DNA from 2 places in the Pseudomonas sp. No.117 genome. Region 1 is predicted to be linked to the other one. Evidence: predicted binding sites of a transcription regulator. Region 1 holds the regulator's gene; the other holds the start of a gene.
What was found. The regulator FliA, encoded in region 1, starts transcription of late flagellar genes. The targets are predictions, from matches to a motif close to CTAAAGTTTNNNNNNNNNNNGCCGNTAA.

Region 1 (3,406 bases):
ATTTCTTCATCGGCGTCGAAGCTCATTCCTGCACTCCCCAAAAGGGTCTGGGTCAGAAGCCCAGACTGGATAGAAGATCGTCGACGTCGACCTGAGCAGCCACAACGTCTTCACGCTTATCGGCATGAATCTGCGGACCTTCACCCTTCATCGTCTTTTCTTTTCGATTCTGTTCGATCAGCGCGGTGTGATCGTGACTGAAGCCGGTATAGCGGTCGACCTGGCTGGCCATCATCACCAGCTTGACGAGGTCTTTCTCGATCTGCCCGACGAGGTTGACCACCCGCTTGATGACCTGACCGGTGAGGTCCTGGTAGTCCTGTGCCAACAGGATGTCGTTGAGCTTGGCCGACAGCTGTCCGGCGCTGCTCTCGCTGTGGCTGAGGAAGGCGTCGACGCGCTTGGCCAGCTCACGGAATTCGTCCGCGCCCATTTCCCGGCGCATGAACTTCTTCCAGTCGGCGTGCACGGCGCGGGCCTCGTCGCCGAAGTTGCCCACCAGCGGCGCGCTCTCCTCCACCAGATCCATGGTCCGGTTGGCGGCGTTCTCGGTCATCTTCACCACGTAGGAAAGACGATCGGTGGCATCGCTGATCTGGGAGACCTCTTCGCCGGCCATGCCGCGCGGATCGATCTCGAAGTTGACGATGGCGTTGTGCAACTCGCGGGTCAGCTTGCCGACTTCCTGGTAGAGACCCCGGTCGCGAAGCTGGTTGAGTTCATTGATGACCTGCACGGCCTGGGCGAAGTCGCCGCTCTCCAGGCATTTCACCAGCTCTTGGGCGTGCTGTTTTAAATTCGACTCGAAGTCGCTGAAGCTGTTGGTGCCAAGCTGATCCATAACGTCCCCGCGGCTTTCTTCAGCCGTTCACCCGCTCGAAGATCTTGTCGATCTTTTCTTTCAGCACCTGGGCGGTGAAAGGCTTGACCACGTAGCCATTCACGCCGGCCTGAGCGGCTTCGATGATCTGCTCGCGCTTGGCTTCGGCGGTCACCATCAGCACCGGCAGGGTCTTCAGCCGCGCGTCGGCACGGACCTGGCGCAGCAGGTCGATACCGGTCATGCCCGGCATGTTCCAGTCGGTGACGAGAAAGTCGAAGTTGCCGCTCTGCAGCATCGGCAGCGCGGTGTTGCCGTCGTCCGCCTCGGCGGTATTGGTGAAGCCCAGATCGCGCAGCAAATTCTTGATGATGCGTCTCATCGTGGAAAAATCGTCCACGATGAGGATTTTCATGTTCTTGTCCAAGTCGACCTCCGTCCTAATCCGCACACACGCCGTGAGGCGCGCCTAAGCAATCGTAGTAGCCTGAGTACCAGCCGGTTAACGCGAACGCCATTCCGCCAGCCGCGCCCGCAGGCGTGCCGCGCATTGACTGTGGAGCTGGCAGACGCGTGATTCGCTCACTCCCAGTACCTCGCCGATTTCCTTGAGGTTGAGTTCCTCGTCGTAATACAGCGAGAGCACCAGGCGTTCACGCTCCGGGAGATTGGCGATGGCGTCGGCCAGGGCCTTGCGGAAGCGCTCGTCTTCCAGACCGCGACCGGGTTCGAGTTCATGCGAACCGCTCTCCTCGAGCCCATGCTCACCACCCTCCATGAGGTCGTCGAAACTGAACAGGCGACTCCCCATGGTGTCGCCAAGGATGCCGTAGTACTCATCCAGACTCAATTTAAGTTCGGCCGCGACCTCGGAATCTTTAGCGTCGCGACCGGTGCGCGCTTCCACTGCCCGAATGGCGTCGGTGACCATGCGCGTGTTGCGGTGCACCGAGCGCGGTGCCCAATCGCCCTTGCGGACCTCGTCGAGCATGGCGCCGCGGATGCGGATGCCGGCGTAGGTCTCGAAGCTGGCGCCCTTGCCCGCGTCGTATTTGCGCGAGGCCTCCAGCAGGCCGATCATGCCGGCCTGCATCAGGTCTTCGACCTGCACGCTGGCTGGCAGCCGCGCCAGGAGGTGGTAGGCGATGCGTTTCACCAACGGCGCATAGCGGTTGATGAGCTGCTCCTGCTGGGTACGTTCCGAGGTTTTGCTGTACATGCGAAGCCCGCTGGATGCTGTCATGCGTGGGTACCGATGGCTGGTTGCACAAGGCGCTCGACGAAAAACTCGAGATGGCCGCGCGGATTGGCCGGCAGTGGCCAGCCATCGACTTTCTGAGCCACCGCACGGAAGGCCAGCGAGGCCTTGGCACGCGGAAAGGCTTCGAACACGGGGCGCTGTTTCTGCACGGCTTTGCGCACCGCTTCATCGAACGGAATGGCACCCACGTACTGCAGGGCGACATCCAGGAATCTGTCGGTCACCTTGGTCAGCTTAGCAAAGAGATTGCGGCCTTCCTGGGGGGTCAGCGCCATGTTCGCCAGGACCCGGAAACGGGTGACGCCATGGTCGCGGTTGAGCAGCTTGATCAGGGCGTAGGCGTCGGTGATGGAGGTGGGTTCGTCGCAGACCACCACCAGGACTTCCTGGGCGGCGCGAACGAAGCTGACCACCTGATCGCCGATACCGGCCGCGGTGTCGACGATGAGCACGTCGAGGTTCTCGCTGATGTCGCTGAAGGCCTGGATCAGGCCGGCGTGCTGGGCCGGCGTCAGATTGACCATCGCCTGGGTCCCCGAGGCCGCCGGGACGATGCGGATGCCGCCCGGCCCCTGCAGCAGCACGTCGCGCAGATCGCATTCGCCGGAGATGACGTCGGCCAGGGTGCGCTTGGGCGACAGGCCGAGGAGAACGTCGATGTTGGCCAGGCCCAGGTCGGCGTCGAGCAGCATGACGCGCCGCCCGATATCGGCCAGGGCCAAGGCCAGGTTGACCGACACGTTGGTCTTCCCGACACCGCCTTTACCGCCCGTGACCGCTATGACTTGGACGGGATGCATGCTACCCATTGCCTGATACCTTTGATTGAAATCCGTCACACTTTAGACCAAGTGCATTTGGCGTGCCCAGGCATGCAATGCACCACTACCGTTCGTCTGCGCTAACCGGCGCGGCGGGCATTGCTTTGGTACAGGCCGGCGAACATCCCGGCCATGGTTTCTTCGCTCGGCTCTTCCGGCGCCTGCAGGCTCACCGCGCGGCTCACCAGCTGGTGGCTACGGGCCGGATGCAGGTCGTCCGGGATGCGCGGGCCGTCGGCGATGTAGGCCACCGGCAGGCGCTGGCTGATGGCCAGGCCGAGGGCTTCGCCGAGGCTGGCGGCCTCGTCCAGCTTGGTCAGCACGCAGCCGCTCAGGCCGCAGCGACGATAGCTGTGGTAGGCCGCCTTGAGCACCTGGCTCTGGCTGGTGACACCTAGTACCAGGTAGTTGCGAATCTTCAGCTGGCGGTTGGCCAGGGCTTCGAGCTGGGCCTTGAGCGCCGGATCGTTGGCGGGCATGCCGGCGGTATCGATCAGCACCAGG
Region 2 (3,406 bases), on a different contig from region 1:
ATCGGCGCGACGGCGCCACTGCTGCAGGTCTTCGGCGAGAATTTCCGCCTGGGCGGCGCCGTCTTCACCTATGGGGTAATCGCTCTCGCGGCACTGGTCGCCCTGCTCTGGTACGTGCTCAACCACACCGCCTGGGGCCGGCACCTCTATGCAGTGGGCGATGATCCCGAGGCCGCGGCACTGGCCGGGGTCAACGTCAGGCGCATGCTGATCACGGTGTACGGGCTGTCCGGACTCATCTGCGCCTTCGCCGGCTGGGTGCTGATCGGCCGGATCGGCTCGGTCTCGCCTACCGCCGGCCAGTTCGCCAACATCGAGTCCATCACCGCCGTGGTGATCGGCGGCATCTCCCTGTTCGGGGGGCGCGGCTCCATCCTCGGCATGCTGTTCGGCGCCCTGATCGTCGGCGTCTTCGCCCTCGGCCTGCGGCTGCTGGGCACCGACGTGCAATGGACCTATCTGCTGATCGGCACGCTCATCATCGCGGCCGTGGCTATCGACCAATGGATCAGAAAGGCGGCCAGCTGATGACTACCGAACCCCTGCTGATGGCCCGTGGCCTGGTGAAGCGCTATGGCCGCGTCACCGCCCTCGACCATGCCGACTTCGACCTCCTGCCGGGCGAGATCCTCGCCGTGATCGGCGACAACGGCGCCGGCAAGTCCTCGCTGATCAAGGCCATCTCTGGCGCCCTGCGCCCGGACGAGGGCGAGATCCGCTTCGAGGGCCAGCCGATCCAGTTCGCCTCGCCCATCGCCGCACGGCGCGCCGGCATCGAGACGGTCTACCAGAACCTGGCGCTGTCGCCGGCGCTGTCCATCGCCGACAACCTCTTCCTCGGTCGCGAATTGCGCAAGCCGGGCCTGCTCGGCAGCCTCTGCCGGACCCTGGACCGCAAGGCCATGGAGCGCATCGCCCGGGAGAAGCTGTCCGAGCTGGGGCTGATGACCATCCAGAACATCAACCAGGCGGTGGAAACCCTGTCCGGCGGCCAGCGCCAGGGCGTGGCGGTAGCCCGGGCGGCGGCCTTCGGCTCCAAGGTGATCATCCTCGACGAACCCACCGCCGCCCTTGGCGTGAAGGAGTCGCGCAAGGTCCTGGAGCTGATCCTCGACGTGCGCGCGCGGGGCATCGCCATCGTGCTGATCTCCCACAACATGCCCCATGTGTTCGAGATCGCCGACCGCATCCACATCCATCGGCTGGGCCGCCGGCTGACGGTGATCGACCCGCGCGAGCATTCCATGGCCGACGCCGTGGCGCTGATGACCGGGGCCCAGACCGTGGCGGCCTAGTCCAAAGGCGTCGGCTGAACGGCTCGCCGAGAGCTTCCTACGGGCAACCAGGGTGCCTGTAGGAAGCCAGGTCGATGGTGGCTATTCCCTGGGTGGCAAGCCGGGGCTGTCGCACTATCGCGATCTGCTCGCCTGCCTGGCGCGTTGCCAGGGCGCAAGAGTCCGTCTTCGCCAGGATGACCGCTGCGCTTAAGGTACTCCGCGCCTTTGTCGATACAGGGGGATAACAAACATCCCGATGGATCTCCCCTCATGCCCACTGCCCTGTCGTTGAAACAGAAACTCTCGCTATCAGCCACCGCAGCCGTCCTGGTCGTGGGTATCGGCCTGACGACCATCAACTTTCTCAACACACGCGCGGCCCTCGAGGCCTCCACGGTCGAGCAGCTGAAGACGGTCAGCTTCGTCTTCAACGGCGGCGTCCGCCAGTGGCTCGATGGCAAGGCCGCGGCCCTGGGCGCCCTGGCGCCGGAGACCCAGGAGGCGAATCTTCCCGCCAGCCTCAACCAGGTCAAGCTGTCGGGTGGCTTCGACAACGTCTTCTATGCCCGCGGTGACGGCAGCCAGGTCAACGCCAATGGCGTCCAGCTGCCGCCGGACAACAACGATCCGCGGAAATGGCTGTGGTACCAGCAGGCGCTGCAGCACCCCGGCCAGGTGTTCTTCTCCATCCCCACGGTGGCGGCGGCCACCAAGCAGAACGTGCTGTCGCTGGGCTGGGCCCTGCAATCGGCAGGCAAGACGACCGCCATCCTCGGCGCCGACGTGAGCATCCGCGACATCCTCGAGCAGCTCAAGCGCGTGCAATTGCCGGGTGCCGGCAGCGCCGTGCTGGTCAACGGCCAGAACATCGTGCTGGGGCATGAGGACGCCGCCCTGCTGGCCAAGCCGATCACCGACCTCTACCCGCTGCTGGGTGCGGACACCCTCAAGGGCCTGGCCCAGGCGCCGGGCGAGAGCTACGTCGAGACCGCGGCTGGCCAGCGCCTGTACGCGGCGCCCATGAACCACAACGGCGAAACCCTGATCATGATCGTCGACGAAGGGGTGCTCATGGCGCCGCTGCAACGGCAACTGTGGATCAGCGTCGCCATCCTGGCGGCGGTGCTGGGGGTGTCGCTGGTGCTGATCAATCTCTTCTGCAGCTACCTGCTCCGGCCGCTGGGCGTAGTCTCCGCGGGCCTGCAGGTCATCGCCGATGGCCAGGGCGACCTGACCCGGCGGATCGCCGTGCAGAGCCACGACGAGGTCGGCGGGCTGGCGGGACACTTCAACCAGTTCGTCGCCAGCCTGCATGGCCTGATCGGCGGCGTGCGCCAGCATGCCGAGAACGTGGACGCCGAATCGCAGAAGGTCCTGCAGCGCAGTGCCTCGGCCACCCAGGAACTGGGCCGCCTACAACAGGAAATTACCCTGGTCGCCACGGCCGTCACGGAGATGTCCTCCGCCACCCAGGAGATCGCCCGCAACGCCGAGCAGACCGCCGCAGCTATCCGGCAATCCTCCGACAGCACTACCCAGGGCCTGAGCCTGGTGCAGACCAGCAAAACCTCCATCACCAGCCTGGCCCGGGAAGTGGATGACGCCACCCAGGTGATCGGCGAACTGGACCAGCACTCGCAATCCATCGCCAAGGTGCTGGACAGCATCCAGAGCATCGCCGAGCAGACCAACCTGCTGGCGCTGAACGCAGCCATCGAGGCCGCCCGCGCCGGCGAGCATGGCCGCGGCTTCGCGGTGGTCGCCGACGAGGTGCGGACGCTATCGCAGCGCACCCAGGCGTCGACCCGGGAAATCAACGAGACCATCGGCACGCTCCAGCAGATGACCCGCCAGGCGGTGCAGCGGATGGGCAGCAGCATGGCCATCGCCGAACGCAGCGTGGCCGATGTGGAGCGGGCCTCCAGCGCCCTCGAGGCCATCGCCGAGAGCGCCGGGGTCATCTCCGAGATGTCGCTGCAGATCGCCACGGCGGCCGAGGAGCAGACTTCGGTGACCGAGGAAATCACCCGCAACGTCATCACCATCAAGGCACTCGGCGACACCCTGGCCAGCGGCGCCGAGGATTCGGAACGGCAATCGCGCTCCCTGCAGCATCATGCTGCCGACCT

Region 2: the regulator FliA is predicted to act here: its motif matches at 1,485-1,512, upstream of ACYJP6_RS23035 (methyl-accepting chemotaxis protein).

What each region holds. Positions count from the first base shown of each region.
Region 1 is NZ_BAAJNP010000007.1:261,528-264,933, forward strand. It holds gene ACYJP6_RS18450 (chemotaxis protein CheA) at 1-26, opposite strand, end outside; gene ACYJP6_RS18455 (protein phosphatase CheZ) at 53-841, opposite strand; gene ACYJP6_RS18460 (chemotaxis response regulator CheY) at 861-1,235, opposite strand; gene fliA (RNA polymerase sigma factor FliA) at 1,323-2,063, opposite strand; gene fleN (flagellar synthesis regulator FleN) at 2,060-2,890, opposite strand; gene flhF (flagellar biosynthesis protein FlhF) at 2,983-3,406, opposite strand, start outside.
Region 2 is NZ_BAAJNP010000010.1:82,018-85,423, forward strand. It holds gene ACYJP6_RS23025 (ABC transporter permease) at 1-528, shown strand, start outside; gene ACYJP6_RS23030 (ATP-binding cassette domain-containing protein) at 528-1,295, shown strand; gene ACYJP6_RS23035 (methyl-accepting chemotaxis protein) at 1,548-3,406, shown strand, end outside.